Regions from separate parts of the Erwinia amylovora genome, predicted to be linked through region 3. Evidence: predicted binding sites of a transcription regulator. Region 3 holds the regulator's gene; each other region holds the start of a gene.

Region 1 (10,730 bases), 1.1 Mb from region 3:
CAGAAAATTGTCAACCTGCTGCGCCCGCTGGTAGAAAAAGCCGACCCACAACTGTTGGCGAAAGTGGACGGTAACTTCAACAAGGTCGATACCATTTTGACCAGGTACCGCACCAAAGAAGGCTATGAATCGTACGATAAGTTAACCGATGCCGATCGCAATGCATTGAAAGGCCCGATTACCGCGCTGGCCGAGGATCTTTCAATGCTGCGCGGCACCCTGGGTTTGGATTAATCAGCCATGGCAAAAACAGTTGACGGGGTGGCGTTAGCGTCACGCCGCCGTTTACTTAAAGGAATGGGCATCCTTAGTGGTGCTCTGGCGGTGACGGGCGGTTGCCCGGTTCATGCAGCATCAGCTGCTGACAACACCTCTTCACCGGGCACGCTTTCACCCGGTACGCGTGAAGAACGCCAGCCGTTCTTCGGCGCTCATCAGGCCGGGATCGTCACGCCGCAACAGGCGGCGATGATGCTGGTGGCATTTGATGTACTGGCCAGCGATAAGTCCGAACTTGAGCGTTTATTCAGGCTGTTGACCGCGCGTATTGCGTTTCTTACCCGGGGGGGAAAGCGCCGTTGGTGACCAATCCGCAGCTTCCGCCAATGGACTCCGGTATTCTTGGCGAGGAGATCTGGCCGGATAATCTGACCATAACCGTTTCCGTCGGCAGCTCGCTGTTTGACGAGCGTTACGGCTTGCAGGCGTTGAAACCGCTGAAGCTTCAGCGCATGACGCGTTTCCCCAACGATGCGCTGGACGGCAGCCTGTGTCACGGCGACCTGCTGTTGCAAATTTGCGCAAACACTAACGATACGGCGATCCACGCGTTGCGCGATATCATCAAGCATTCGCCGGACCTGCTTAGCGTACGCTGGCGGCGTGAAGGGTTTATCTCTAACCATGCGGCACGCAGCAGGGGCAAAGAAACGCCAATTAATCTGTTGGGCTTTAAGGATGGCACCGCCAACCCCGATACTGCCGATAGCGGATTAATGGACAACATTCTGTGGGTGAGTGAACAGCAGGGCGAGCCGGCATGGACGATTGGGGGCAGCTATCAGGCCGTGCGCATCATCCAGTTTCACGTCGAGTTCTGGGATCGTACGCCGCTACGCGAACAGCAAACCATATTTGGCCGCGAGAAACACAGCGGTGCGCCGTTAGGGATGCAGCAAGAGCACGATCTACCGGACTATGACAGCGATCCGGCAGGGGAGGTAATACCGTTGGATGCGCATATTCGTCTGGCCAATCCGCGTACCGCGCAAACGCAGAGCAGCCTGCTGCTGCGCCGCGGCTACAGCTATTCGCTTGGCGTGTCTCATTCCGGTCAGCTGGAGATGGGGCTGCTGTTTATCTGCTACCAGCATGACCTGGAAAAAGGCTTTTTGACGGTACAGCAGCGGTTGAATGGGGAAGCGCTGGAAGAGTATATCAAGCCTGTTGGTGGCGGTTATTTCTTTGCTTTGCCAGGAGTACCAGATGACAAACATTATCTGGCTCAAGGACTGTTCTCGTCCTGATTTTAATCAGCGGATTGATATTAATCCGCTGATCGTCTTTCGATAATATCGCTCTGTTATCCTGTCCGGGCTGATTCAAATAATGCCGCTGCAACACATAAACTCGCCGCAAACATGACCTTAACTGGCTGTTTTGTTATAACGGCCGTAAAAAAAGTGTTGCATTTTTTAGCTATAATGCAGAATATGAAATTGCTGTTGTATCTCGCATGTCGTACATCACTGTGGAGAGAGCGGATGCAGAAGTCCTTTAGCGGACCATTAACCAAACGGCGTTTCAACCTGAAAACATGTGGAGAATCCTTCTCCTCTCCAACCTTCACTCCTTTTATTATCCAACCACAACTCTGTGCTTATAGTCCTTTACGGTGCATTGCAGCGTTATTTTGCCGTGCATCTGTTTTAACGGCCGTACAAGGCTTAAAGGAAGCCAAAACCTCTAAAGCGTTCACGTAATCGCGTCAGTGACATTGATGCGGGAAATGAAACCAACTGTAAGGTGCCACTATGGGAAGACAGAAAGCAGTGATCAAAGCGCGTCGTGAAGCAAAACGTGTGCTTCGTAGCGATTCACGCAGTCACCGTCAGCGTGAAGAAGAATCGGTCACCTCGCTGGTGCAAATGGGTGGGTTGGACTCGATTGGTATGGCACGCGACAGCCGTGACCATTCGCCTATTGAAGCCAGAAATGAAGCACAGGCGCACTATCTTACCGCCATAGAAAGCAAAAAATTGATCTTCGCCACCGGCGAAGCAGGCTGTGGTAAAACGTGGATAAGCGCCGCAAAAGCGGCAGAGGCCCTGATACACAAGGATGTTGACAGGATTATTGTCACGCGCCCGGTGCTGCAGGCAGATGAGGATTTGGGATTCCTGCCGGGGGATATCTCAGAAAAATTTGCCCCTTATTTCCGACCGGTATACGACGTTCTGGTTAAACGCCTTGGCTCTTCCTTTATGCAGTACTGCCTGCGTCCTGAAATCGGCAAGGTGGAAATTGCGCCGTTTGCCTATATGCGCGGCAGGACGTTTGAAAACGCTGTTGTGATCCTCGATGAGGCGCAGAATGTCACCGCTGCCCAGATGAAAATGTTCTTAACCCGCCTTGGCGAGAACGTCACGGTGATTGTTAATGGCGACATTACCCAGTGTGATTTGCCCGCCCACGTACAGTCCGGGCTTAGCGATGCGCTGGCACGCTTCAGTGAAGATGATATGGTAGGCGTGGTGCGTTTTACTCAACGTGACTGCGTCCGTTCTGAACTGTGCCAGCATGCCTTGCTGGCCTATGGTTAATTGACTGTCGTCACGGGGCTGATGTAACCCCGGCCAGTTGATAGCGAAAGCCCGGTCGTACCGGGCTTTCTTGCTGTTACTTATTCACGCCAAAACCCTGTTTGAGTATTGTCGGTTGCACCTGCGGGAAGTAAATATGCTGGTCATCGCTGGCGATATTGCTGCCCCCGTTTTCCCCGTCTTTACGGCCGGTTCGCCGCCAGCGGTCGTTCAGCAGCGGGTTGTAAGCTTCGATCACTTCTGACAGTACGCTGGTGTTTTAGCGCCCTCAATGACGAAAACCGACCAACGACATGCGCGGTTTTTCAACAGCGGGTGGGTCAATAGCGGGCGGGTCAATATAGCCTGGCACCCGGCCCGCTACCGGTAAGGTCAGTTCCGGCAGCTGCAACAATTCAATCATTGCTTGCGGTTCGCGGCAGATACCGCCAATCGGGACTATCTCCAAACCGTGCGAGCGAGCGGCGGTCATCAGTGCACCCAGCGCAATCCCGACATCGGTCGAGCCGCAGATCAGGCTTTCACTACTTCGATGGACAATCTGTTTTTACCCTCGGCGGCAATGCCCTGCTGGCTTTTAAACCTGTCCGGCACCGCGGTCATACCTACCGGGGCCTGGGCAATCCATGCCTGGCCACCCGCCAGTTCAGCAATGCGCGTGCGGGTTTCACATCGCGAACCACGACCAGCGAGACCTGTTGTGAATTTACCGATGTTGGCGCACGCCAGGCCGCTTCGATAACGTCATCCATCACCTCTTCAGGGACGGGTTTATCTGAATAGCTGCGGGTGCTGCGATGGCTTTTCAGCCGTTGGGTTATTTCATTCATCGGGCACCCGGCATTGTACGAATAAGTAGTGAAGTGGGGGGGGAAGACAATCAATATTTTGCAATAAACAATAGTCAGTTTGTGCTGCATATCGCCTTTTGCCTGGCGGAAGAGTCCAGGAGCGGTTGCTCAGTCACTTTCCCTAACCAGTCTGAATGATCAAACTGACCCTTTCTCTTTAAGGCGCAGCCTGCCGGACAGCAGTGCATTGTGACTTGCCACACTGACTCACAGGACCTATCGCAAAGCTGACATGCTTAGCGTCGATAATTTGTTGGTGACAATAAATTTAAACATAACGAAATGTAGCGAGAATGGCCTTTTGAGGCCGGTGTCGGGGGGAAAGGAAATGCTCCAGGTCGCCTGTACCAGCATATTGCCATCGACCTGTGAAGAGGGTGTTGATAGCGGGATCACTCGCTGATGACTCGTCTCATCCATAAGACTCACCCTTAGGGCCGACGCAAGCGTCGTTCGAAGCGCTCCCGGCGTTGTCCCTGTGCCCAACCCTGACGAGGGTTCTTCACTCCCTCTCTCATCCGGGAACAGGCATAAAAAAAGCCCGAACGTGAGTTCGGGCTTTCTCTTTTGAGATGGTGGTGAGAGAGGGGGATCACCGGGCACATCCCTGTGCCCGGCCCTACGGGCAGCCTGTGGCTGTGCAAAACGGCGGTCCTGCCGTTTTGTCGAACCCTGACGAGGGTTCTTCACTCCCTCTCTCATTCGGGAACAGGCATAAAAAAAGCCCGAACGTAAGTTCGGGCTTTCTCTTTTAATATGGTGGTGAGAGAGGGGGATCACCGGGCACATCCCTGTGCCCGGCCCTACGGGCAGCCTGTGGCTGTGCAAAACGGCGGTCCTGCCGTTTTGTCGAACCCTGACGAGGGTTCTTCACTCCCTCTCTCATCCGGGAACAGGCATAAAAAAAGCCCGAAAGTGAGTTCGGGCTTTCTCTTTTAATATGGTGGTGAGAGAGGGGTTCGAACCCTCGATACGTTGCCGTATACACACTTTCCAGGCGTGCTCCTTCAGCCACTCGGACACCTCACCTATTTTTCCGCCAACCACAGGGGATGACGGGGCGCTACTATAGGCAGTAGCAGCGAGTGGGTCAAGCAGTATTTTCCCCCGGGCTGGCGTTTGCGCAGCTCATAAGCAACCGGGAGATCTGGCGCTGGTTGTATCTCATTGCCATCTTTTTGTCATCGGCCTGTCGCGAAAATGAAACAGTTGTATCGCAGACTGGCCTCCTGAAATATTTCGCGAAATTTATTTATGGAGATCCTCTGTATGAAACACCAAGCCCTGGCACTGTCAATAATAAGTTCACTGATTTGTTCCTCTGCCGTTGCCGATATTGCTAGCTGGCATCGCGCAGCCCGGGGCGATATCACCCAGCCGGGTGGCGCTCGTCGTCTGGACATCGACCAAACCGCAGCGATTAAGGCCGCTCTGAGCAATAGCAGGGCGAAAAATGTCATTTTGCTGATCGGTGATGGCATGGGTGATTCTGAGATCACAGCGGCACGTAACTATGCCGAAGGGGCGGGCGGTTTCTTTAAAGGCATCGACGCACTGCCGCTCACGGGGCAGTACACCCACTATGCACTGGATAAGAAAACGCATAAGCCCGATTACGTCACCGATTCTGCAGCATCGGCCACCGCCTGGGCGACCGGGGTGAAATCCTACAATGGAGCCATCGGGGTTGATGTTACGGGTAAGGCTCATCCTACGCTGCTTGAACTGGCGAAGGGGGCTGGCAGGGCGACCGGCAATGTTTCTACTGCGGAGCTGGAGGACGCAACGCCGGCGGCGCAGATTGCCCATGTCACTTCACGTAAGTGTTATGGCCCGGTAGAAACCAGCGAACTGTGTTCAACCAATGCCCTTGAGAACGGCGGTAAGGGGTCGATAGCGGAACAGCTGTTGAATACACGCGCAGACGTCAATTTCGGCGGCGGTGGAAAAACCTTTGCGGAAACCGCGCGCGGCGGCGAATGGCAGGGTAAAACACTGCAAGCGCAGGCGAAGCTGCGTGGCTATCAGCTGGTCAGCGACCTCGACGGGATGAATTCGCTCAGTAGCGCCAGCAATGAGAAACCGGTACTGGGACTGTTTGCCGTCGGTAATATGCCGGTGCGCTGGAAAGGGCCTAAGGCCAGCTATCACGGTAATCTTGCCGCTAAACCGGTCACCTGTGAAGTCAACGCTGAACGTCCTGCCTCCACGCCAACTCTCGCGCAGATGACCGATAAAGCCATTACGTTACTGAGCAGCCATCCGCAAGGCTTCTTCCTGCAGGTTGAAGGTGCCTCTATTGATAAGCAGGATCACGCGGCGAATCCGTGTGGGCAGATCGGCGAAACGGTCGATTTGGATGAAGCAGTGCAAAAGGCGCTCCAATTCGCCCGCAAAGATGGTAATACATTGGTTATCGTCACCGCCGACCATGCCCACTCCAGCCAGATTATCGCTAACGACAGCAAGGCTCCGGGCCTGACGCAGACGCTGATCACCAAAGACGGCAGCCCGATGACCATCAGTTACGGTAACTCGGAAGAAGAGTCACAGGGGCATACCGGTAGCCAGCTGCGTATTGCTGCGTACGGTCCACATGCGGCGAATGTGGTGGGGCTGACTGACCAGACGGATCTGTTTTATACCATTAAGGCGGCGCTGGGAATGCATTAAGAGATAATTCCTACCGGGGAACAGGCATAAAAAAAAGCCCGAACGTGAGTTCGGGCTTTCTCTTTTAAGATGGTGGTGAGAGAGGGGGATCACCGGGCACATCCCTGTGCCCGGCCCTTCGGGCAGCCTGTGGCTGTGCAAAACGGCGGTCCTGCCGTTTTGTCGAACCCTGACGAGGGTTCTTCACTCCCTCTCTCATCCGGGAACAGGTATAAAAAAAAGCCCGAACGTGAGTTCGGGCTTTCTCTTTTAAGATGGTGGTGAGAGAGGGGTTCGAACCCTCGATACGTTGCCGTATACACACTTTCCAGGCGTGCTCCTTCAGCCACTCGGACACCTCACCAGTTTGTCGCCACAATCAAATTGCTGACGGGCGCTAATGTAAGTAAATCGTCTGCGGTGGTCAACTGTCATTGCAGGAAATGATGCGCGTTTAGTCACTTTTACAGCAGTTTGCTGTTTTAATCATCAACAGTGCAGTCTTTTCAAAGCGTTAACGCAAATAAAAAAGCCGCCCTTCGGCACCCACCTGAACCCGGCGCGTTCCTGATTAATCTGGCGCTCGCTGTGCATCGGGTTGAAGTCGATCTGCGGGCAGCGCGGGATGTCGTCAACCAGCCACGGTCGCCGATGGATCACGCATTCTGGTCGCCTAAAGAGATGGCTGTCAGCCCGTACAATGCGGCCGTCACTTTGCCCGGTGATGCGATGAACAATATCGCGCAGGCGCTATGCCTGAATGAAGACAGCATTATGCCATCAGGACCACAGGTTCTGACCGCTTAAACTTACAAGCAGAATGATGATTTGGAGGATTTGGCCACAACAATGGCTGCTTTGCTGCCTGTTTGCGCCCGCACGGTAAGATGGATTTTCCTGGAAATCACGTGTTAAATGTCAAGTCGCAACGGTTGGCCCCTGTTATTGGCCGGCAAAGCGTAAGGAAATAACTGAACAGCTTAATACGTGACATTGTCACATGCATCTCTGGAACCGAATTATATGAATGAGTTTTCCATCATCTGCCGTCTGCTTGGCTCGCTGTATAACCGTCCGCCGCAGGACGCGTTGCTGGCCCCACTGTTCACGCTGCTGCGTGAAGGCAAGCTCCAGCAGCACTGGCCGCTGGAGCAGGACGAACTGTTAACCCGCCTGCAACAAAACTGCGATCCTCAGCGACTGGCAGCCGATTACCAGGCGCTGTTTGTTGGCAGCGAATGCAAGGTACCGCCATACGGTTCGCAATGGGAAAATGGCCCACGGGAAGCCGAGGTGCGCGCCTTTCTGAATCAGCGCGGGATGCCGCTGACTGATGCGCCGACCGACCATATCGGCGCGCTGCTGCTGGCCTCCTCATGGCTTGAAGACCAGTCAGAAGCCGACGAGTCTCAGGCTCAGATCACGCTGTTTGACAACTATCTGCTCCCCTGGGCAGGCGCGTTTCTGGGTAAGGTGGAAGCGCATGCCGCCACCGACTTCTACCGCACGCTGGCGGCCATTAGCCGTGAAGCGATTCAGGCAATGCGCGACGAGCTGGCAGACGACGTTGCTGACGCAGAGGATATCTGAGCATCACTGGTGATTTCAACGGCGGCGGAGGCGCGCGTGCATGTTTAGATTGCGTAAATTGATCACCGCAATTGCCGTGCCGGCAATGACCAGCAGTGAACCAGCAACTTTGAAAAGGTTCATGCTGTCACCTAATACAAAAACACCCATCAGCACCGCCAGCACCGGGGTTAACAGCGAATAGGGCATGATCAGATTGACGTTATAGTGGTTCAGCAGGCTGTACCACAGTGAATAGGCGACTACGGACGAGGCGATGGCGCTGAAAAAAATGGCAAACCAGCCACGCCACGAAGCGTGCATCAGTAGCGTAAGCTGGTGTGATTCGTTCAGCCACGAGGCGCATCCTACCAGCGGAATAGCAAACAGAGAGAGCCAGGCGGTCAGGGTGAGCGGCGGGATCGACGGTGAGATTTTCACAATCAAGTTGCTGGTCGCCCAGCCGCAGGCGCTAAGTAACAGCAGCAGCAGCACTCCCCAACCTGGAATGGTCGGGCTGCCTGACAGCACCACTACGCCGCTCAGTGAGACCGCAATGCCCAGCAGTTGTACCAGCCGCAGTTTTTCTTTCAGCACCACCATCGCCAGCAGCATGGCAATCGGCGTGCCCAGTTGCACAATGACGGCTGCCGTGCCGGCATCGGTATAGTTCAGGCCAACAAACAGCAGGGCGAAGTGCAAAAAGCCAAAGGTGACCCCCAGGGCTGCCAGGTAAGGGATCTGCTGACGGGTCACGCGGGTAAAGGGCACCAGAATAAGTGCTACAACCACAAAGCGCAGGGTGATCAGTAGCAGGGGCGGCAGGTCGAGCAGCCCCCATTTAATCGCAATGTTATTGAATGCCCAGATGGACACCACCAATAAAATCAGTAAGAAATGACGCAAAGCCACTGCAAAATCCTCAGTAAAACAGAGTCGTTTGGTTAATTCTGGCACGAAATTGCATTGCCAGAGGGCCGGGCCGGCGTTTTTCAGCTATTGCCAGCTCTGTGTGGACAACCCCCGCAGCTGATACACAGTTTGAGTTGCGTAAGATGACTCATTTTACCTCTCGATGCGAATCGCGTTTACGATCACCGCCGTATGGCGTCACGTTTTTCAGCTGCCAATCCTGATTTCCTTTCGACAAGGTCACAGTTTCTTGCCTGGCTCACTGACATTCTCGTGCAGGTTGAATAGGTTAATTTAAGGTTAACTCATTGTTACCTGAAATCCATCCCCGGCGTTCAATACGCTACAGGAGAATAACCATGCGCTATGCCCGTCCAGGCAGTAACGATTCACTGATTATCCTCAAGCCAAAATATGGCAATTACATCAACGGGGAATTTGTTGCACCGGTTAACGGGGCCTATTTTACCAACATCTCGCCGGTAAATGGTTCGGCAATCGGTGAGTTCCCGCGTTCGGACAAAGATGATGTTGAGAAAGCGCTGGATGCCGCCCACGCTGCTGCCGACGCCTGGGGCAAAACCCCGGTGCAGGCGCGCTCGCTGGCGCTGCTGAAAATTGCCGACCGCATGGAACAAAATCTGCAACGGCTGGCGGTGAATGAAAGTTGGGACAATGGCAAGCCGGTGCGTGAAACCCTCGCCGCTGATTTGCCGCTTGCCGTAGATCATTTCCGTTATTTCGCCGGCTGCTTGCGCGCTCAGGAAGGCGCGGCTGCAGAGATCGATGAGTTCACCGCTGCCTACCACTTCCACGAGCCGCTGGGCGTGGTGGCGCAAATTATACCGTGGAACTTCCCGTTGCTGATGGCGGCATGGAAACTGGCACCGGCGCTGGCGGCCGGGAACTGCGTGGTGCTGAAACCGGCTGAACAGACGCCGCTGTCGATTACGCTGTTTGCTGAACTTGTCGCCGACCTGTTGCCAAAAGGCGTGCTGAACGTCATCCACGGTTTCGGGCGCGAAGCGGGAGAAGCGCTGGCTGCCAGCCCGCGTATCGCTAAAGTTGCCTTTACCGGCTCAACCACCACCGGCGGGCATGTTCTTGAACTGGCTGCAAAAAACCTGATCCCGTCTACCGTTGAGCTGGGGGGTAAATCACCGAACATCTTCTTCGCCGACGTTATGCAGGCCGAGCCATCCTTTATCGAAAAGGCAGCGGAGGGCGTTGTGCTGGGCTTCCTTAATCAGGGGGAAGTCTGTACCTGTCCCTCGCGCGCGCTGGTACAGGAGTCGATCTATCAGCCTTTTATGGCGGCGGTGCTGGAACGCATAAAAACCATCAAGCGCGGCGATCCGTTGGATACCGATACCATGGTCGGGGCGCAGGCTTCGCAGCAGCAGTTTGACAAAATCCTTGCCTATCTGGAGATCGCCCGACATGAGGGCGCGCAGGTGCTGACGGGGGGCGAAGTCGAAAAACTGTCGGGGGATTTATCCGCCGGTTATTACATCCAGCCTACCTTACTGAAGGGCAACAACCGCATGCGCGTGTTTCAGGAGGAGATATTCGGGCCGGTAGTGGGGGTAACCACCTTTAAAGATGAAGCGGAAGCAATTGCGCTGGCTAACGACTCGATCTATGGCCTGGGAGCGGGCGTCTGGACGCGCGATATCAACCGGGCGTACCGCGTCGGGCGGGCAATAAAAGCCGGGCGCGTCTGGATAAACTGTTACCACCTTTATCCGGCACATGCGGCGTTTGGTGGCTATAAAAAATCCGGCATCGGGCGTGAAACCCATAAAATGATGCTCGGTCACTATCAGCAGACCAAAAATCTGCTGGTCAGCTACAGCGTACAGCCGCTTGGTTTCTTCTGAAAACGGCGATTCGCGGGCCACAGGCAGTCCGGCCATCCTCGTAT
Region 2 (10,730 bases), 1.3 Mb from region 3:
CACATAATCCAGCGAGCGTAAACCCGGCAATTGTTGATAATCTTTTCGGCTTAGTTGGCGTAAGTGTCCGCGAACAGCAGCGATATGCTCGCTGACCGCCGCCTCACGCTGCGCTTCGTTTTCGCCGTTAAAGTAGCGCTCATAGGCGACCAGCGTCATCTTCGCATCAATAACCACATCCTTGCCCTGCGGTAAACGGACGATGACGTCGGGCTGCATGCGTCCATTCTGCTCCAGCTGAATGTTGACCTGGGTTTCGTACTCGTGCCCTTCACGCAGACCGGATGCTTCCAGAACCCGGCTGAGAACCACTTCCCCCCAGTTACCCTGAGTTTTGTTGTCACCTTTCAGCGCTTTTGTCAGGTTAATCGCTTCCTGGGCCATCCGGGCATTGAGCTGCTGCAGGTTGCGAATTTCGTGGGCGAGCGTATGGCGTTCACGCGCTTCCTGACCGAACCCGTCCTGTACCTGACGGCGGAACCCCTCAAGCTGTTCGCGTAAGGGGGTGATCAGGCCATGCAGGCTTTGGCGGTTTTGTTCATCGACCCGGCGTCCGCTATTTTCGAAGATGCGATTCGCCAGATTTTCAAACTGGGCATTCAGGCGTTGTTCGCTGTTCACCAGCAGCCGCTGTTTTTCCTCGGCGGCCATGCGCGTTTCCTCCAGCCGGATGGTGACTTCTCGCAGCTCCGCCTCCTGAGCGCTGTTAATCTCCAGCTGCGTGCGCAGCTCACGCGTCAGCTGCTGGGTTTCACTGCGCCAGTGTTCAAGGTGGTGGAGTTTTTCCTCGGCCGCCGCCAGGGAGCCATGCAGCTGGCGCTGCTCCTGCTCATTCTGTTTTTGCAGCAGCAGCTGGCCATCAAGCTGCTGCTGCAAACGCTGGCGTTCATGCTGCGCCTGTTCCGCCGACTGCATCAGCAGCTGCCGTTCTGTTTCGCCTTGCGCCAGCTGCTGCTGACTGCGTAGCAAGGCAAGCAGCCAGCCTGCCAGTATCCCGGCCAGAGCAAAGCCCGCGCCGTAAATGATTGTAACATCCACCCCTATTCTCCTGCTGAACCCCTGACAGGGGAAAAATAGAGGCGCACTGTATAAATGTCCAGACAAAATACACCAGAGAGCGCCCCGTCAAGCTAAAAAAGCGGGGCAGCTCGAAGATATATTGCAAGCAAGCGAAATTTGCAGGCCGGTAACAGGCGTGGCCCGCAGCGGGGATCATTTCAGCAGACGGCGGGCAGCTTCAACCACAATTTTCACCGCATCATTCTCGGTTCTTTGCAGGGTTTGTGCCTCGGGGATCTCCTGCTGGGTGCGGTTAACGATCACCCCGGCCACCATGCCGGCACGCAACCCCTGGCTGGCACACATAGTCAGCAGCGTTGCCGACTCCATTTCATAGTTCAGCACGCCCATCTGTTGCCATTCCTGCATTGAATTCTGGAAGCGACTGACCACCCGGCCAGAGAAGGTGTCATAGCGCTCCTGGCCAGGGTAAAAGGTATCGGAGGACGCCGTGATGCCGATATGCATTCTCGCGCCCTGCGCTTTTGCTGCATCCACCAGCGCGGTAGTACAGGTAAAGTCCGCCACCGCCGGAAATTCCAGCGGCGCAAAGTGCAGGCTGGCACCGTCCAGCCTTACTGAACCGGTGGTGACCAGCACATCACCCACCTTGATGTGCGGCTGGATAGCGCCGGTAGTCCCGACGCGCAGAAAGGTGCGCACGCCCAGCTGCGCCAGTTCTTCCACGGCGATGGAGGTGGAAGGCCCCCCAATTCCGGTTGAGCAAACTACAACGGCTTTACCTGCGATCTCACCACGCCAGCTGGTAAATTCACGGTGCGAGGCCAGATAAACCGGATTATCCATCAGGGCGGCAATTTTCTTCACCCGCTCCGGGTCACCGGGCACAATGGCCAGAGTAGCGCCCTGAAGATCGGCTTGAGTCAGGCCGAGATGGAAAACGTCAGAATGTGCCATGTAAAACTCCTGATACAAAACCTGCGGATGATTAGCGAACTGCTAATGTAAGAAAATTGCTCGTGACTTTATGTGATGAACATCCTTAATCAAAATGAAAATTGCATCTTCCGAACTTACAAAAGGTGATACAAGTCGCAATTGACCATCAGTTATCGCCATTTTCCCACATCCGGAGCTGTAGACAGGCTTTATCTGGTGATAAAGAGTTACCCTGATTCGATCGTTAATCCCAATGCATTCCTGACTATAGTTAGCTGACAACACGTAGCGCCTGCACGGAGATGACCATGAAACCCGAAAATAACATGACGCAAGAATTGAGCAACAAAGGCTTCGCGCCAGCGGTCGTTCCTGCCGCTGCCAGCACGATGATTACCGACAGCGCCGACATTCTCTGTGGTGAGACCTCCATCCCAACTCAGGGCGAAAATATGCCCGCGTTCCACGCCAAACCACGCCATGCGCAAGGCCCTTTGCCGGTAGTAATGGTGGTGCAGGAAATTTTTGGCGTTCACGAACATATTCGTGATATCTGCCGTCGACTGGCGCTGGAAGGTTACCTGGCGGTCGCACCCGAACTCTATTTTCGTCAGGGCGAGCCTGCTGATTACACCGATATTCCTACGTTGGTCAAACAGCTGGTCAGTCAAATCCCAGACAGTCAGGTGCTGGCCGACCTCGATCATGTGGCGAACTGGACTTCACGCCACGGCGGCGATATACGGCGTTTGGCAGTGACCGGTTTTTGCTGGGGTGGGCGCATTACCTGGCTTTATGCCGCGCATAACCCGCAGCTGAAAGCCGCCGTTGCCTGGTATGGCAAGCTGGTGGGAGATAAGACGATGAAGCAGCCAAAACAGCCGGTGGATATTGCGGTGGATCTGGATGCGCCAGTTTTGGGGCTTTACGGCGGTAAGGATGATGGCATTCCGCCCGACAGTGTCGAAACCATGCGTCATGCACTGCGTGCCGCCAATGCCAACGCCGAGATTATTGTCTATCCCGATGCCGGGCATGCGTTCAATGCTGACTATCGCCCAAGCTATGAGGCCGGCTCCGCTAAGGACGGCTGGCAGCGAATGCTGGCATGGTTCAGGCAGTATGGCGTGACGCCGGCAGCATAAAAAAAGGGGCGCTAAGCGCCCCAAATAATAGTTACATCAAAACACAACAACACAGATATTTAAGCTTTTTGTGCATTTCGCAAGTTTTGCGCCGCTTTAACCATGTTTGCCAGCGCCTGGCGAGTTTCCGGCCAGCCACGGGTTTTCAGTCCGCAGTCCGGGTTCACCCACAGACGTTCAGTAGGGATGCGCTGTGCCGCTTTAAGCAGCAGCGCTTCCATCCACTCTACGCTTGGCACGTTTGGCGAGTGGATATCGTAAACGCCCGGACCGATTTCATTTGGATACTCGAACTCTTCAAACGACTCCAGCAGTTCCATATCAGAACGTGAGGTTTCGATGGTGATCACATCCGCATCCAGCGCGGCAATCGAATCCATGATGTCGTTGAACTCGCAGTAACACATGTGGGTATGGATCTGGGTGTCGTCCTGTGCCACGGCGGCGTTCAGACGGAAGGCATCGACCGCCCACGTCAGATAAGCCGCCCAGTCGGACTGATGCAGCGGCAGCCCTTCGCGCAGTGCAGGCTCATCAATCTGAATGATACCAATGCCCGCTTTTTCCAGATCTTCAACTTCATCACGCAGCGCCAGCGCAATCTGTTTGGCGATAGTTTCACGCGAAACATCTTCACGCGGGAATGACCAACACAGGATAGTTACCGGACCGGTCAGCATGCCTTTTACCGGCTTGTCAGTCAGTGACTGAGCATATTTTGCCCATTCTACGGTAATCGCTTCCGGGCGGCTGACATCACCGATGATAACCGGCGGCTTCACGCAGCGTGAACCGTAGCTCTGCACCCAGCCATTCTGCGTGAAAATGAAGCCGTCAAGGTGTTCGCCGAAGTATTCCACCATGTCGTTACGCTCCGCTTCGCCGTGCACCAGCACGTCCAGCCCTAAGCGCTCCTGCTCAACGATAGCCTGCTTAATGTGCCCGGCGATGCCGGTGCGGTAGCGGGTGCCGTCCAGACGGCCCTGTTTGAAGTCGAGTCGCAGCCCGCGAATTTCCGTGGTTTGCGGGAATGAACCGATGGTCGTGGTTGGCCACGCCGGCAGCTGGAAGCGCTGACGCTGGGCTTCAGCACGTACCTGATAGCTGTTCTTACGCAAGCTGTCCTGCGGTGAAATCGCTGCCAGACGCTGGCCGACGGCGGCATTGTGCACGCGAGTAGAGTGCTGACGGGCGCGAATTGGCGCACTCCATGCTTCCAGTGAAGCCGGGTCATTGTTGTTCAGCGCATTGCTTAACAGTGACAGCTCGGAGCACTTCTGTAGGGCAAAGGCAAACCAGCTTTTCACTTCTTCGTCCAGGCGGGTTTCCACGCTCAGGTCGATCGGGCTGTGCAGCAGTGAGCAGGAGGAGCCAATCCATAGCTGTTTGCGCTGTGCAACCAGCGGCTGCAGGCGTTCAAACCAGCTACTGAGATCCGCACGCCAGACGTTACGGCCGTTAATCACACCAACGGACAGCAGCCAGTCTGCCGGTACTTTGCTGTTCAGCAGGGCGATGTCGTCTTTACCGTGCACCAGATCAACATGCAGCCCCTGAACCGGCAGCGCGCTGATGGTTTCAAGGTTCTGGCCAATGCTGTCGAAATAGGTGGTCAGCAGCAGTTTGGTTTGCCCCTGAAGCGCGTCATAAGCGGGCTTAAAGGCAGCCAGCCACTCGGCGGGCAGTTCCAGCGCCAGCGCCGGCTCATCAATCTGCACCCATTCGACATCGCGCTTAGCCAGTTCCGCCAGCACCTGCTGGTACACCGGCAGAATATCTTGCAACAGGTTAAGGCGATCGAACTGGTCGCCCTTCACTTTGCCCAGCCACAGATAGGTCACCGGGCCAAGTAGCACAGGTTTCACTTTATGACCCAGCGCCAGCGCTTCGTCGACTTCATTCAGCAGCTGAGTCCAGGTCAGTTTGAACTGCTGGCCCTGCACAAACTCCGGCACCATGTAGTGATAGTTGGTGTTAAACCATTTGGTCATTTCTGCTGCAGCGGCGGGTTCACCGCTCGGTGCACGGCCACGGCCCAGGCGAAACAGGGTATCGAGGTCAACTGAACCATCTTTATTCTGGTGACGTGCCGGCACGTTACCCAGCAGCAGGCTGGTGGTCAGTACGTGGTCGTACCAGGCAAAATCACCTACCGGCAGCAGATCCACGCCAGCGTCTTTCTGCTGCTGCCAGTGGCGGGCGCGCAGCTCACGTCCAACTGCCAGCAATTCTTCCTGGGTGCTGTTACCCGCCCAGTAGCTTTCCTGCGCTTTCTTCAGTTCGCGCTGCAGGCCGACACGGGGGAAGCCGAGAGTATGGTTCAGAATAGTCATCAGTTGTGCCTCTTTACATTAATCGTTAGCTGAACACGTCCTGATTTACTCGATATTCATTTGGACGTCCAGATGTTTACACCGCTATAATCCGCAGGTACTGTATTAACCACAAGCGCAAAATATTCACTGTCGATGTGAAGGACTCTCATGATCGAACTCAAACACCTGCGAACGCTTCAGGCTCTGCAAAATACCGGCTCGCTGGCCGCCGCTGCCGCCCAGCTTCACCAAACACAGTCGGCGTTGTCACACCAGTTCAGTGACCTGGAACAACGTCTTGGTTTCCGACTGTTTGTGCGTAAAAGCCAGCCGCTGCGCTTCACGCCGCAAGGCGAAGTTCTGCTACAGCTGGCTGAGCAGGTATTGCCGCAGATACAGCAGGCGTTACAGGCCTGCCACGAACCGCATCAAACCACGCTGCGTATCGCCATTGAATGCCACAGCTGTATTCAGTGGCTGACCCCGGCGCTTAACGAATTCCGCCAAAGCTGGCCTCAGGTGGTGATGGATTTTAAATCCGGCGTCACCTTTGACCCGCAGCCGGCTCTGCAACAGGGCGAGCTGGATGTGGTGCTGACATCCGATATTCTGCCGCGCAGCGGACTGTTTTATTCGCCGATGTTCGATTTTGAAGTACGCCTGGTATTGGCTCCCAACCATCCACTGGCGCAAAAGACGGTTATCTCACCCCAGGATCTCGCCAGCGAAGTGCTGATGATCTACCCGGTGCAGCGTCAGCGCCTGGATATCTGGCGTCATTTCCTGCAACCCGCGGGCGTCAGTCCGGCGCTGAAAAGCGTGGATAATACGCTGCTGTTGATTCAGATGGTTTCAGCCGGCATGGGTATCGCTGCCCTGCCGCACTGGGTGGTAGAGAGCTTTGAGCACCAGGGACTGGTGGTCACTAAAGCGCTGGGCGATGGCCTGTGGAGCCGGCTGTATGCCGCAGTGCGCGACGGTGAACAGCGTCAGCCTGTGATTGAGGCGTTTACCCGTTCCGCGCGTCAGCACGCCTGTGAACATTTACCACGGGTACGCGATGCATCACGTCCCGGAACGCCACTCCCTTCTGCTTACAACGTCTGAGCCAGGCGTCGGCATTGAGCAGGCGGCTGTTTAGCGGGATGCAGCTTTGGCAATGAAGGGGTATACTGCGCGCACTGCAACAGTTTCACTGAAGAGAGTTTTTATGACCAATAATGACGTCCTGCGCAGCGTGCGATACATGCTGAATTTAAGCGATGCTCAAGTTGTAAGCATTCTGGCGCGGGCAGAGAGCGAAGTCACCGAAGCCGAAGTGCACAGCTTGCTGAAAAAAGAAGATGAGCCAGGCTATCGCCCCTGCCCCGATGTCATCATGGGTTACTTTCTTAATGGCCTGATTTTTGAACGCCGTGGCAAAAGCGAAGACGCACCAGCCCCTTCCATCGAGCGAAAGATGACTAACAACATCATGATGAAGAAGCTGCGTGTGGCGTTCGACCTGAAAACGACCGACATCATCGAACTGTTAAAAAGTGCTGATTTTGCGGTGGGTCAGTCGGAGATTGGGGCGATCTTCCGCAAACCGGGGCACAAGAACTATCGCGAATGCGGCGATCAGATCCTGCGTAATTTCCTTAAAGGTTTGACGATGAAAATCCGCCCGGCAAAAAAATAAGCTCACCGCATTGTGACTGATTAACGCTATTTAACCGCCCCGCATGGCGTTAATCATTCTCCTCCCCATGCGCCATCCCTGCGGTAAAATGCTTTCTTGTGAGCACGAGCAATCCGCAAACGAACCCGATAATCCGCCCGTGTCACAAACGCGATGCGGTTAACGATGTCATCTGCCAGTGTGAAGCCAGACAGCGATCTCTGGTCACATTCAGCGCCATAACGTCATAAAAATGTCACATTTGTGCCTCTCTTCACGGTCATTTTTACCGACAGCTGCCAGGCTGTGTGCGCAATGGAACATGGCGGCCATGCGCGGCTGCGTGTTGTTCTTCCCCGGCACATTTCACCGGGATATCCGTATCTGAGCCACGGGAGGCTTAACCGTTGAGTATTTTCCAACCCGCCGTGCATCAACCTCGCGTTGATGGCGACCGCCTCGATCCGCTGTATCGCAAGCTGCGCTGGCAGATCTTTCTGGGCATTTTCTTCGGCTACGCCGCCTATTATCTGGTGCGTAAAAACTTTGCGCTGGCGATGCCTTACCTGGTTGAGCAGGGCTTTTCACGCGGCGATCTCGGTTTTGCGCTCTCAGGTATTTCAATCGCTTACGGGTTATCTAAATTCATTATGGGTTCGGTTTCTGACCGCTCCAACCCGCGCATATTTTTACCTGCCGGACTGCTCCTCGCCGCGGCCGTGATGCTGTTTATGGGCTTCGTGCCTTGGGCGACATCGGGCATTATGGTGATGTTCGTTCTGCTGTTTCTGTGCGGCTGGTTTCAGGGCATGGGCTGGCCCCCCTGCGGGCGCACTATGGTGCACTGGTGGTCACAAAAAGAGCGCGGCCGTATCGTATCGGTATGGAACTGCGCGCATAACGTCGGCGGCGGTATTCCTCCGCTGCTGTTTCTGCTGGGCATGGCCTGGTTCAACGACTGGAAAGCCGCGCTGTATATGCCGGCCTTTGCCGCTATCCTGGTCGCCATTTTCGCCTTTGCGCTGATGCGTGATACCCCGCAGTCCTGCGGCCTGCCGCCGATTGAAGAGTATAAAAATGACTATCCGCCTGATTACGATGAAAAGCATGAACAAGAGCTGACCGCTAAGCAGATTTTTAAGCAGTACATCCTGCCCAACAAGCTGCTGTGGTATATCGCGCTGGCCAACGTGTTTATTTATCTGTTGCGTTACGGCATCCTCGACTGGTCACCGACCTACCTGAAAGAGGTGAAACACTTCACCCTGGACACGTCTTCATGGGCCTACTTCTTTTACGAATATGCTGGTATTCCCGGTACGTTGCTGTGCGGCTGGATGTCGGACAGGATCTTTAAAGGCAACCGCGGCGCGACCGGCGTTTTCTTTATGCTGCTGGTGACCCTCGCTACCGTTGTTTACTGGATAAATCCGGCCGGGAATCCGGGCGTGGATATGGCCTGTATGATCATTATCGGCTTTCTGATTTATGGGCCGGTGATGCTGATTGGCCTGCATGCGCTGGAGCTGGCCCCTAAAAAGGCGGCAGGAACCGCCGCCGGGTTCACCGGGCTGTTTGGCTATCTGGGCGGTTCAGTCGCCGCCAGCGTCCTCGTCGGTTACACCGTCGACTATTTCGGCTGGAACGGTGGCTTTATCATGATGGTGGGCGGCTGCGTGCTGGCCGTTATTTTGCTGGTCATGACCATGCTCAGTGAGAAAAAGCAGCGCACAACTTAATGAAGGACGCCTGAGGTTGTAAATCGTTTTCGCTAGCGGCTTCGGCCGCGACTACCAGCCCATGCCCATCGCGGCGCCATTCGCCGATCTGCCGCAGCACGCTCTGCCTGTTTAAATCTGGCGAATGTGGCGGCAGCAGACGTAACAAGTCGCTACACAGCCTGTACCGGTTTTCTAAACGCCAAACAGTCTGCGCAGAGTGTGCGGCACCGCCTGTTCGCCGTTAGAACCGATCACTTCCAGTTCTGGCAGTACGTCCTTCAGCCGCTGATGAGCGTTATTCATGATGTAACCTTTACCCGCCATGCGCAGCATCTCTTTGTCGTTCATGCCGTCACCAAAAGAGAGGCACTCGCGCAGCGAATAGCCCAGTGATTTTGCTACCGCATCCAGCGCGTGGCCTTTTGAGACGCCGCCGGCCATCACTTCCAGACAGGTTGGCAATGAGAAACTGACGTTTACCCGATCGCCCCAGCGCGCTATCAGCGCCTGCTCCAGCGGGATCAGCAGTTCAGGAATGGCACAGGTGAAAAAGACTTTGCTGATGCCGTCGGCCGCCAGCTGCCCCGGCTGGTAAATTTGACAGGTGAAGTCAGATTCCTGGAAGAAATCCATTTCACCGGGACGATGACGATTCAGGAACCACTCTTCGTCCCGGTAAACATTGGTACAGATATCCGCATGAGTATGCTGCATGGTGAACAGCTCGCGCGCGATATCCTGATCAAGATTCTGACTGAATATCAGTTCACCGGCGGTGTTGTGTACGCGTGCGCCGTTAGAGGTGATCATCCAGGCATCAATGCCGAGGCTGTCACGCATCTGCGCCACGTCAATATAGTGACGTCCGGTGGCGAAGATAAAATGAATGCCTTTAGCGGTTAGCAGCTGCAGCGTTTCGCGGGCAAAGGGGGAAAGCGTGTGGTTTGGCAGCAGCAGCGTGCCGTCCAGGTCTGAAGCAACAATACGGTACATAACACCTCTGGTTAATATTCTCCGGCGGGAAGCGCCCACCGGTAATTTAATTCTGGCCACTCAGGCATGGCGGGCAAAAAAGGCGAGGACGGCTTCAAGCGCCGCTGCGCGCATCCGGTCTTGCTCAAACAGGATCTCATGGCGCGCACCCTCGATAATCATCGGCTTCCCCCCCTGACAGGGCTGACCCGCGGCCACCATCATCTGGCAGAACAGGTCCTGAGCACGGTTGTCGACCACCTTATCGTTAGCGGCCTGCAGCAGCAGCAGCGGGGTGGAAATCTGTGCGGCCTGGCGCAAAACGCGTTGCCCGGCCCGCACGCCTTCCCGCACCCAGTGATAGGTCGGGCCACCAACGCGTATACCGGGATCGTCAGCATAAAAACGCACATTGCGGCGATAGCGTTCGCGGCTATGCGTCAGATCGTTTATCGCAAACGGGCGCGCACGCCACTTCCCGGTACCCAGCGCATAATCATCGCGTACCGTCGGGCGTTTTTCCGCCCAGTTGAGAATGCGGCGCGCCATCCATAATGGCAAAGGCAGGAAAATGCCAAACATCGGTGAAGACAGCGCCACCGCGTCAAAGGCTGCAGGCTGTCGTGCCAACATCAGGGCGAGGATCGCCCCGCCCATTGAATGCGCCAGCGCATAGCGATGGCGATAGTGGCGTGTGGCGATCTCCTGTAAATACAGCGTTTCCAGATCCTCAACGTAGTCTTCAAACGCCACAACGTGCCCACGATGCGAATCCTTTAGCAGTCTGCCCGAACGCCCCTGCCCGCGATGATCGATAATGAAAACGTCATATCCGCTATGAAACAGGTCGTAGGCCAGCTCCGGGTATTTGACATAGCTTTCAATGCGCCCCGGACACAGTAATATCACCTTGTCATGTTGCGATGAGATGAAGCGGACGTAGCGGATCGGTACGTTA
Region 3 (10,730 bases):
GATGACGAGAAACGGGGTTAAGTAGACCGTTTATAGCGGTAAAAGGCAATACGGGATCGAGAAAGCAGATGAATATACCGTAAAAAATCAGCCAACCAGTGTATATGCTTAGATGAGGACAGAATTGCGTTACATGATTTGTATTTTTTTTCGTCTGCGCCGCGTTAATTTTGGCGACAGACCGAAAAAGCAGCACAAAAGGCGCACAGATCCGCGCCTGATGCACACAATGCGTTTTTTACCAGACGCGGTTAGCAACATCCACCACCAGGCGCAGCTTGGCCCACTGCTGCTCTTCCGTCAGGCTGTTACCCTCTTCGGTAGAGGCAAAGCCACACTGCGGGCTAAGGCAAATCTGGTCCATGCTGACGAACTGCGCGGCCTCACGCAGACGTTTTTCGATGGTTGCCGCCGCTTCCAGCTCTCCGCTCTTAGTGGTGATCAGGCCCAGCACCACCTGCTGTTTGCCTTTTTTGATAAAGCGCAGCGGCTCGAAGCCGCCCGAACGCTCATTATCATATTCAAGAAAGAAGGCATCAACGTTGACTCCGCCAAACAGCAATTCCGCGACCGGTTCATAGCCACCTTCGGAGATCCAGGTTGAGCGGAAATTGCCCCGGCAAACATGCAGGCCGATCTGCAAATCGTCCGGCTTGCCTGCAATGGCTTTATTCAACACCCGCGCGTAGGTACGGGCCAGCTCTTCCGGGTTGTCACCGCGCTCACGTATCTGCTGCTGCTGGTCGTCAGAACAGAGATAAGCCCAAACGGTATCATCCAGTTGCAGATAGCGACAACCTGCTTGGTAGAATGCCCGGATTGCATCGCGCCAGGTTTGTGCAAGGTCGTCGAAATAGACGTCCAGATCCGGATAAATCTGCGCATCAATGACCTTACGCCCGCCACGGAAATGCAGCACGCTGGGGCTGGGAATGGTCATTTTTGCCACGGCATCCCCGCTGATGCTTTGCAGAAAGCGGAAATCCTCTAACATCGGGTGATGGCTGAAACCCAGTTTGCCGGTAACCTTCACGCCACGCGCTTTTGTCTGCACGCCGTTAAACTGAATGCCCTGCTCTGCTTCGTAGCGCTCTACGCCATCCAGCCCGTCAAAGAAGTCGAAGTGCCACCAGGCGCGACGGAACTCCCCATCGGTCACCACCTGCAGGCCGCTGGCTCGCTGGCTGGCAACCACTTTACGGATCTCTTCATCTTCAATGCTGCGTAACGCAGCCGCGTCAATTTCACCGGCGGCAAACTGCTGGCGCGCCTGCTTAATTGCTGCAGGGCGCAGAAAGCTGCCAACCACTTCAGCGCGATAAGGTACGGATGTTGTCATGTCAGCTCACTCCTGGCCTGCACGCGGGCGGATCATTGCGCCGCGCAATAGTTACGGTGGGTTATTTTAGACTTCTGGACGTCTAAATATCCGTTTCTCACAGTGTCATGAGGATCCCCATCTCGCAAACGACAAAATTTCATGGTGACTGAGAAAAATTCATTATGCTGAAAAAGACCGGGGACGTTCGGTAACGAACGGCGTTGCATTTGACTCAAAGCCCTTCTTTGGCGGCTCTGCAACCTCATCACTGCTGCAAACTGATGTCATTATTGCGCCATCATCGCCAGCGCCTGCTCCCTTTGCGCTTCAGATAGGGGCAGATAGCCAGCCTGACTGACCAACGCCTGGCCAGCGCCCGATAACGCCAGGCGGAGAAACGCGGCGGTAAGCGGCTCCAGAGGTTTGTCCGGCGCTTTATTGACATAGATGTAAAGCGGACGCGCATAGGGATAACGGCCGCTGCGGATATTTTCAGCCGTGGGGCTGATCCAGTTATTCTCATCTCGCGCCAACGGCAGCACTTTAACGCCGCTAAGATGAAATCCGGCGCTGGCATAGCCAATGCCGTTGAGCGAACCGGCAACCGCCTGCACCACCGCCGCAGAGCCAGGATATTCGCCAACATCACGGCGTAAATCACCGTTGCACAACGCCTGCTGTTTGAAAAACCCCCACGTACCAGAGGCAGAATTACGGCCAAAGCGCTGGATGCCGCGCTGCGCCCAGCCGGGCTGAGTCAGCTGCAGATCCCCCCAGCTATGGGGGGAAAGCGCTCCTCCGCAAAGCCGCGTGACGGAGAAAATAGCATCCAGCTGGCGGGCATTCAGTCCGGCTAACGGATTATCCTGATTTACCACCACCACCAACGCATCAATAGCCACCGGCACCGCCAGCGGCGGATAACCATAACGATCTGCAAACAGCTGGCGTTCTGCTGCCTGCATCGGCCTGCTCATCGCGCCCAGTTGCGCAGCCCCGGCCGCCAGCGCCGTGGGGGCCGTAGACGATCCCGACGCCTGGATCTGTACATTCACGCCGGGATACTGCTGGCTGAAGTGATCTCCCCATAGCGCCATCAGGTTGCCAAGCGTATCGGAGCCGACGCTGTTCAAATTACCCGCCAGCATGCCCTCTTTGGCCTTAGCCGCTATGCAGATCAGCAGCAACGCCAGCGCGATGAGATTTTTCATGGTGAGAGTTCCGTGTGATTAAGGCCGCATGCAGCCGCCCGGTTCAGCACCCACAATCATCCTGAGCGGCAGCTGAAAGCTGAAACAGGTTTCAGCTGCCGGCGCGCTGCTGATATTCAGCCGCGCATTATGGTGGCTGAGCGCATGTTTTACGATAGCCAGCCCCAGCCCGCTTCCCCCGGTCTGTCTGGATCGTGCCTTATCAACGCGATAGAAACGTTCAGTCAGACGCGGTAAGTGCTCTGGCGCGATGCCCGGACCGTTATCTGCGACCTTGAACTCGGCTCCCCGGTCGCTGCGTTGCCAGCTGACCACAATCCTTGTGCCGTCGGGGGTATGATTCACCGCATTATAAACCAGGTTGGAGATGGCGCTGCGCAGCTGTTCATCATTGCCATATACGCGTAGATTCGGGTCGCTGTTGAACTGGATTTGATGACGCCCCTGACTGAGCGATTCCGTTTCACGCTGCAAACCCTGCAGCATCATTGGGACATCAACAATTTCATGCAGGTCGTGCGCCGGAGCCGCCTCAATGCGCGACAGCGTCAGCAGCTGACCCACCAGGCTATCCATGCGTTTCGCCTGTTCCTGCATGGTTTGCAGCGCTTTAGCCCGCAGGCGACCTTCCAGCACCGGGTCATTCATCATCTCCAGATACCCCTGCAACACGGTTAATGGCGTGCGCAGCTCGTGGCTCACATTGGCAAAGAAGTTGCGGCGCGCCCCTTCCAGCTGGTGCATTTGCGTCACATCGCGCGCCACCAGCAGCCACTGCCCTTCGCTGTAGGGCATAATGCGAAACTCCAGATGGCGCTGGCTGTTCAAAACCAGCGTCAGCGGATGCGCGAAATCACGCTGGCGCAAATAGCGGGTAAATTCGGGGTAACGCAGCAGGTTGAGAATGTTCTGACCATTATCTTCCGGCCAGCGCAGCCCCAACAGCTGTTGAGCCAGCCCGTTACACCAGAAAATCGTGCCCTCGTCGGTGGTCAACACCAGCGCATCCGGCAGCGATTCTGCTCCGCTGCGAAAGCGTTTAATCAGATGGCCAAGTTCCCGGCGGCGGCGGCGGTTGCGCGCCTGCATCTGATACAGGCCGTAGAACAGAGGCTCCCAGCTGCCGCGTCCGCTGGGCGGGTTGATGCTGCGGTCCACCCACAGCCAGTGCGACAGGCGCAGAAGATTGTTGAAGTGAAAAACCAGCACGCAGAGCGCGGAAGCCAGCAACAGCCAGGGCAACCCGCCCACGATGAGTCCGATAATCAGCGCCGGCAGGCTGGCAAGCAGCAGCTCAAACAGTAATCTCTTCCAGGAGAGGCGTTCCAACACGATTCAGACTCCGTGCGAGCGATCAATAACGTGCAGAGAAACGATAACCTGTTCCGCGAACCGTCTGCACCATACGATCGTGCCCGCTCAGTTCCAGCGCTTTGCGCAGACGGCGAATATGAACGTCGACGGTACGGTCTTCGACATAAACGTTAGTTCCCCATATGTGGTTTAGCAACTGCTCACGACTGTATACGCGCTCCGTATGCGTCATAAAGAAGTGCAGCAGTTTGTATTCGGTTGGCCCCATATCCAGCGGCTGGGTGCCTGACATCACGCGGTGAGACGACGGATCGAGAGTCAGCCCCTGTATCTCAATCACCTCTTCTACCGCCATCGGAGCAATGCGCCGCATCACGGCTTTAATCCGTGCCACCAGCTCCTTCGGGGAGAAAGGTTTGGTGATGTAATCATCAGCGCCGACTTCCAGGCCACGCACGCGATCTTCTTCTTCGCCGCGGGCGGTCAGCATCATCACCGGAATGTCGCGCGTCATCGCTTCACGCTTCAGGTGTTTAATAAACTGGATGCCGGAGCCACCGGGCAGCATCCAGTCCAGCAGAATCAAATCTGGCCAGGGTTCAATCAGCAAACTGAGCGCGCTGTCATAATCCGCGGCTTCTATCGGTTGATAGTCATTTTGTTCCAGAACGAAACACAACATCTCACGGATTGGGGCTTCATCTTCGACCACAAGAATGCGCTTTGCCATTATTGCTCCTGCTGCGGTGACAGATTGTCACGGGATATGCCGCGCCATTATGCGTCAGTTTTATGACAATTTTATGAAAAAAGCACCCTCAGGAAAGGAGAGGCAACGAATTAAATATCCGTGCGGCTTTAGGTTTATAATCACCGCTTCGCGTTCTGCCATGAAGGGAGCACCATGCGCATCATTCATACGGCCGACTGGCATCTCGGCCAGTTTTTCTACACCAAAAGCCGGGCGGCCGAGCATCAGGCTTTTCTCGACTGGCTGCTGGAACAGGCAGAAGCGCAGCAGGCCGATGCGATTATCGTTGCGGGCGATATCTTCGATACCGGCACCCCGCCGAGTTACGCCCGTGAGCTATACAACCGCTTTGTGGTCAAGTTGCAGCCAACCCGCTGCCAGCTGGTGGTGCTGGGCGGCAATCACGATTCGGTCGCCACGCTGAATGAGTCGCGTGAGCTGCTGGCCTGTTTGAATACCCGGGTGATTGCCGCAGCCTGTGACGATATCCGTCAGCAGGTGCTGGTGCTGAACCGCCGCGACGGCCAGCCGGGCGCCCTGCTGTGCGCCATTCCGTTTTTACGTCCGCGTGATATTTTGCGCAGCCAGAGCGGGCAGTCGGGGCGTGAAAAACAGCAGAGCCTGCTGGAAGCCATCAGCGAACACTATCAGCGCTGCTGGCAGCAAGCGCTGGCGCAGCGCGATGCTCTCGGTTTAGCGCTACCGATTATCGCGACCGGTCATCTGACCACGATGGGCGTGACCAAAAGCGACGCGGTACGCGATATCTATATCGGCACGCTGGACGCCTTCCCGGCCGACTGCTTTCCCCCGGCGGACTATATCGCCCTTGGCCATATCCACCGCGCCCAGCGCATCGCTGACAGCGAGCATATCCGCTACAGCGGCTCGCCGATCCCACTCAGTTTTGACGAACTGGGCAAGGCTAAAAGCGTGATGCGCGTTGATTTCAGTGCAGGCAAGCTTAGCGAGGTGACCGCGCTGCCGATCCCGCTGTTTCAGCCGATGCAGATGATCAAAGGCTCACTGGAACAGATTGAGCAGCAGCTGGCACTGCTGGTGCCTGATGCACAGGGCAAAACCACCTGGCTGGATATTGAAATCGTTACCGATGCTTACCTTAGCGACCATCAGCGCCGCATACAGGAACTGACCGCCGCGCTGCCGGTGGAAGTGGTACTGCTGCGCCGCAGCCGCGAACAGCGTGAGCAGGTGATAGCACGCCAGAATAATGAAACCCTGAGTGAACTGAGCGTTGAAGAGGTGTTTGCACGGCGGCTGGGATCAGAACCGGAACAGCCGGAGCGGCTGGAACGCGTGCGCGCGCTGTTTGCGCAGACGCTGGAAGCGGTGCGCCATGAGGAGCAGCCATCATGAAAATTCTTACCCTGCGCTTTAAAAACCTTAACTCGCTGAAGGGCGAATGGAAAATCGATTTCACCGCAGAACCCTTTGCCAGCAATGGCCTGTTTGCCATCACCGGGCCGACCGGCTCAGGGAAAACCACCCTGCTCGATGCCATCTGCCTTGCCCTTTACCACGAGACGCCGCGCCTGAAAAGCATCACCCAGTCACAGAACGACCTGATGACGCGCGATACTGCCGAATGTCTCGCGGAGGTGGAATTTGAGGTAAAAGGCGTTGCCTGGCGCGCATTCTGGAGTCAGAACCGCGCACGCGGTGCCGTTGACGGCAAGCTGCAGGCGCCGCGCGTCGAGCTGGCGCGCTGCGCAGATAATCATATCGTCGCCGATAAGGCGAAAGAGAAGCAGGATGTTATCACCAGCCTGACCGGGCTGAACTTCGAGCGTTTTACCAAATCGATGATGCTGTCACAGGGGCAGTTTGCCGCTTTCCTCAATGCCAAAGCGAGCGATCGCGCCGAGCTGCTGGAAGAGCTGACCGGCACCGAGATCTACGGCCGCCTGTCGTCGGCGGTATTCGAGCGCCACAAAGAGGCGAAAGCGGCGCTGGACGGGCTGCGCGCCCAGGCTGCGGCGATGGATCTGCTGGGCGAGGAGCAGCAGCAAAACCTGGCTGGCCAGCTGGCACAGCTGATTGCCGATGAGCAGGCACTCACTTCACAGCAGCAAAGCCAGCAGCAGACGTTACAGGAACTGCAACAGCTGGACAGATTACAGCAGCAGCAGCAGCAGCTTTCCCGCCAGCGCCAGCAGTTGGATGAACAGCTACAGCAGGCCCGGCAGCAGCTTGCTGCGGCAGATCTTCAGCAGCAGCAGGCGCTGAAGAACCACGAGGATCACCAACTGCTTCGCCAACAGCAGGAAACGCTGATGACCGAGCAGGTCATTCCTCTGGATCACCAGCTCACCACGCTGGGCGAACAGTCTGAGCAGCTGGCCCGCGAGCGAAGTGAGCACCAACAATCGCTAACTGCTCGCCTGCAGGAAAGCGCTAAAATTCAGCAACTTCAGCAGGACAGGCAGGCGCAGCAGCAGCAGCTTAATCAGTGGCGCGAAGCACATCCCCATTTTTCCCATTACGGCGAATATCTGCCGTTGTGGCGTGAACGTTTCAGCCAGCAGCAGCAAAGTGAGCAGTCACTTTCAGCACTAAGTCAACGGCTGAAGGCCCGGCAGCAAAAGGTGCAGCAGCAGGAACAGGCTCTTCAGCAGCTTAGCCAGCAGGCTGCGCCGCTGCAGCAGCAGCTTGGATCGGCGCAGCAGAACCTTAACCAGGCGCAACAGGCGCTGGCCGCCTTACAGCAGCAGCACTCACCGGAGAGCCTGCACAACGCGCTGGGGCAGTTCAGCCAGCTGCGCCCGCAACGCCTGCTGTTGGCTACGCTGCTGCCGCAGTGGCAGCAGCTTAGTGAACGGCGCAGTCGGCTAAAGCAGGAACGCCAGGCGTTAGCGCATCAGATACAGCAAAGCAGTGAGCAGTTACAAACCCTGCGCGCCCGCTGGGCGGAGAAACGCCAGCATGAGCAGGACCTTGACAAGCGCTGCAGGCTGGAGCAGCGCATTGCCGACCTGGAGCAGCAGCGCGCCCTGCTGGAGCCGGGGCAGCCCTGCCCGCTGTGCGGGTCAGAAAATCATCCGGCGATTGCCGAATATCAGGCGCTGGAGCCATCAGAAAATCAGCAACGGCTCAACGCCCTGAGGGAAGAGGTCCGGGTGCTCGGCGAACAGGGCAGCGCCTGTAGCGCACGGCTAAAGCAGCAGCAGCAACAGCAGCAGTGCCAGCAGCAGGACGACCTCGACCTTGCCCGTCAGGCATCGGATTTGCAACAGCAGTGGCACAGCGCCGCCGCCCTGCTGGCGCTGGAATTCACTCCCGATCAGCAGCAGCAGTGCCGCGACTGGCTGGCACAGCAGGAGCAGCAGGAGAACCAGCTTCAGCAGCAGCTCAACCGCCTGGAGCAGGCGATGCGCCACCGCCAGCAGCAGCAGGAGGCGCTGTATCAGCAGCAGCAGGCGTGGCAGCAGCTTGAACGGCAAACCGCCCTGCACCAGCAGGAGATAACGGCGGCACGCCACAACCTGAGCGAGCTGGAGCAGCAGCTGGAGCAGGATCGGCAGCGGGCGCGGCAGCTGCGTAGCGAACTGGCGGCAAGCCTCGCGCAGCTGAAGCTTCAGCTGCCGGAGGACGGTGATTATCCAGGCTGGCTGCAAACCCGTGAGCAACAGTGGCAACAGTGGCAGCAGAACGCCAGCGAGCTGGCAGCGTTGTTGCCCGAACTGGCGGCGCTCGGCAGCCGTCAGCAGGCGCTGGAGGAGGAGCGGGTGCAGCAGCAGGCGCGTCTTGACGTGCTGGATGCCCGCAGCCAGCAACAGCAGCAAATCCTGAGCGAACGCCAGCAGCAGCGCCAGCGGCTGTTTGGCGATGCGCTGGTCGCCACCGTCAGGCAGCGGCTGAACAGCGAGTCAGAACAGCATTTGCAAACCTTGCGCCAGTATGAACAACAGTGGCAAATGCAGCAGGATCGAATAAATACTCTGACCGGGCAGCATAAATCACTTAGTGAACAGTTGATTACCCTACAGTCACGCTTTGATGAGGCGACAACCCGCAGCGGCCAGCCGGAAAACCTGACGGCGCAGCAGCAGGCGCTGCAGGCCAGTCTGCAGGCGCTCAGTGTGCAATTGCGTGAACTGGCCAGCCAGCAGGGGCAGCTGCGCCAGCAGCTCGAACACGATGCCGCCCGCCGTTCACAGCAGCAGGCGCTGCTGGTGCAGGTGGCGGCCAATGAACAGCAGGTGGAAGACTGGAGCTATCTCCACGATCTGATTGGCTCCAAAGACGGCAGTAAGTTCCGCCGCTTTGCCCAGGGATTAACCCTCGATCATCTGGTGTGGCTGGCGAATAACCAGCTAAGCCGCCTGCACGATCGCTATCAGCTGCAACGTAAACCGCAAGAAGAAGCGTTGGAATTAGAGGTGATCGACACCTGGCAGGGCGAGACCCGGCGCGATACGCGCACGCTGTCCGGCGGCGAGAGTTTTCTCGTCAGCCTGGCGCTGGCGCTGGCGCTTTCAGATTTAGTCAGCCATAAAACCCGCATTGAATCGCTGTTTCTTGATGAAGGCTTCGGCACCCTGGATGCCGAAACGCTGGACAGCGCGCTGGATGCGCTGGATGCGCTTAACGCCAGCGGCAAAACCATCGGGGTGATTAGCCACGTCGAGGCAATGAAAGAGCGGATTGCGGTGCAGATCAGGTTGAGGAAGGTTAACGGCCTGGGTTACAGCAGGCTGGAGCTGCCCGTCGGTTAATCACAGGGCGACCTGTTCAATGACCGGTCGCCCCATAACAGCACACGGGTTACCTGGTCGTTTTCAACCTGGCACGCGGCCCCGGCAGGATACTGCCGTCAGCGCCGTCTGCGGTGAGAATGTTAGTTGCGGTAATCACTGCAATATCGTGACTCTTGTCGGTGATATTACTGGAGATCTGTTTAATTGCCGCCGTGACCAGCATCGCCATAATGCCGTTGTTATTGCTGTTATCAGCGTCAGAGGCAAAGCCCGCTCCGGACCAGATCTGCTTACCGCTACGTAAATCAACCAGACGCGCCGTGGCGCCGACCTGAGTCACGCTGTCAATCAGCATGAATTTTGTGCCATATTCAAGCACATCCACATACAGCGCGGCATCGGCGTTAAAAATCTCGTGCAGTTTCGCGCTACTGACCGCCTGTGCATCTGACGCGCTGGAGAGGCCGTTTTGCTCGAAGGTTTTTTCTACCACCGCTACCGGGAAAACATAGTAACCGGATTCGGCCAACGGCGTGGTCACTACGGACACCAGGCTGTGGGCAGCATTAATATCCGGGCTGCTGTTTTTCGCCGGCAGAACCACAATCGAGGCGGGTTTGCTGGCGCGGAATGCGCTGTAATCATACGGGGCTTTTTTACTGGCGCAGCCACTTAATACCAGTACAGAGGCGAGTGCAACAATAGTTGATATTTTCATTATTTCTTCGCCTTATTGCGCATCAGGTAATCCATATAGGCCGCAGATTCCGGGAACAGTGTTTTCTCCGTATTAAACTGTTGCAACGCCAGATCGGGACGGCTGGTATCTGCATATAACAGACCGAGCTGTGCATGCAGCCCAGGGGGAACCGGCTTATTTTTCGCCTTAGCCTGTTCCACGATGGCATTCAGTGAATCTATCTGCTGCTGCGGTGATTTATCATGCTGGTAATAGCCGTAAAGCGTGGACTGATAATCGCCCCAGTAATAGGTGGTTTCTTTTTTGCCAGCGCAGGCGGCCATTAGCAAGGCAGCTGTCGCTACGCTAATTATTTTAATCGCTTTCATTTTTACTCTCTGTTTATTATTTTACCGGACGCCATGCGCCAGATTCGATACCATTAACGAGGTGATTGACCGCTTCACGCACGGCTAAATCCATCACTTTCCCGTTCAGCGTGGAGTCATAGCTGGCGCTGCCGCCAAAGCCAATAATTTCACGGTTAGACAGGCTGTACTCACCGGCCCCCTGCACGGAATAAACCACTTCTGAGGTGGCAACATCCACCACGTTCAGGTTTACTTTGGCATAAGCAACCTGAGACTTACCACGGCCGAGAATGCCCCATAACTGCTGGTCTCCAACCTCCTTACGACCGAATTCGGTAATATCACCGGTAATGACGAAGTTAGCC

What was found. The regulator PhoB, encoded in region 3, activates phosphate uptake and scavenging genes when phosphate is short. The targets are predictions, from matches to a motif close to CTGTCATAAAACTGNCNNAT.
Region 1: the regulator PhoB is predicted to act here: its motif matches at 4,874-4,893, upstream of phoA (alkaline phosphatase).
Region 2: the regulator PhoB is predicted to act here: its motif matches at 7,322-7,341, upstream of glpT (glycerol-3-phosphate transporter).

The regions. Positions count from the first base shown of each region.
Region 1 covers NZ_CP066796.1:2,163,085-2,173,814, reverse strand. Annotated here, with positions in the region: gene efeO (iron uptake system protein EfeO) at 1-234, shown strand, start outside; partial or broken gene efeB (iron uptake transporter deferrochelatase/peroxidase subunit) at 241-1,526, shown strand; gene phoH (phosphate starvation-inducible protein PhoH) at 2,034-2,822, shown strand; partial or broken gene JGC47_RS17635 (nitroreductase family protein) at 2,899-3,652, opposite strand; tRNA gene JGC47_RS10090 (tRNA-Ser) at 4,615-4,702, opposite strand; gene phoA (alkaline phosphatase) at 4,943-6,346, shown strand; tRNA gene JGC47_RS10080 (tRNA-Ser) at 6,602-6,689, opposite strand; gene JGC47_RS10075 (hypothetical protein) at 6,914-7,132, shown strand; gene JGC47_RS10070 (TorD/DmsD family molecular chaperone) at 7,349-7,915, shown strand; gene JGC47_RS10065 (DMT family transporter) at 7,931-8,806, opposite strand; gene exaC (acetaldehyde dehydrogenase ExaC) at 9,166-10,686, shown strand.
Region 2 covers NZ_CP066796.1:3,527,746-3,538,475, forward strand. Annotated here, with positions in the region: gene rmuC (DNA recombination protein RmuC) at 1-1,038, opposite strand, end outside; gene udp (uridine phosphorylase) at 1,213-1,977, opposite strand; gene JGC47_RS16060 (dienelactone hydrolase family protein) at 2,268-3,104, shown strand; gene metE (5-methyltetrahydropteroyltriglutamate--homocysteine S-methyltransferase) at 3,164-5,437, opposite strand; gene metR (HTH-type transcriptional regulator MetR) at 5,588-6,526, shown strand; gene JGC47_RS16075 (YehS family protein) at 6,630-7,100, shown strand; gene glpT (glycerol-3-phosphate transporter) at 7,487-8,818, shown strand; gene yigL (sugar/pyridoxal phosphate phosphatase YigL) at 8,993-9,793, opposite strand; gene pldB (lysophospholipase L2) at 9,854-10,730, opposite strand, start outside.
Region 3 covers NZ_CP066796.1:1,015,260-1,025,989, reverse strand. Annotated here, with positions in the region: gene JGC47_RS04715 (cobalamin-independent methionine synthase II family protein) at 239-1,339, opposite strand; gene JGC47_RS04710 (PstS family phosphate ABC transporter substrate-binding protein) at 1,609-2,532, opposite strand; gene phoR (phosphate regulon sensor histidine kinase PhoR) at 2,551-3,864, opposite strand; gene phoB (phosphate response regulator transcription factor PhoB) at 3,887-4,576, opposite strand; gene sbcD (exonuclease subunit SbcD) at 4,751-5,974, shown strand; gene JGC47_RS04690 (AAA family ATPase) at 5,971-9,333, shown strand; gene JGC47_RS04685 (DUF799 domain-containing protein) at 9,383-10,033, opposite strand; gene JGC47_RS04680 (DUF4810 domain-containing protein) at 10,033-10,383, opposite strand; gene JGC47_RS04675 (CsgG/HfaB family protein) at 10,400-10,730, opposite strand, start outside.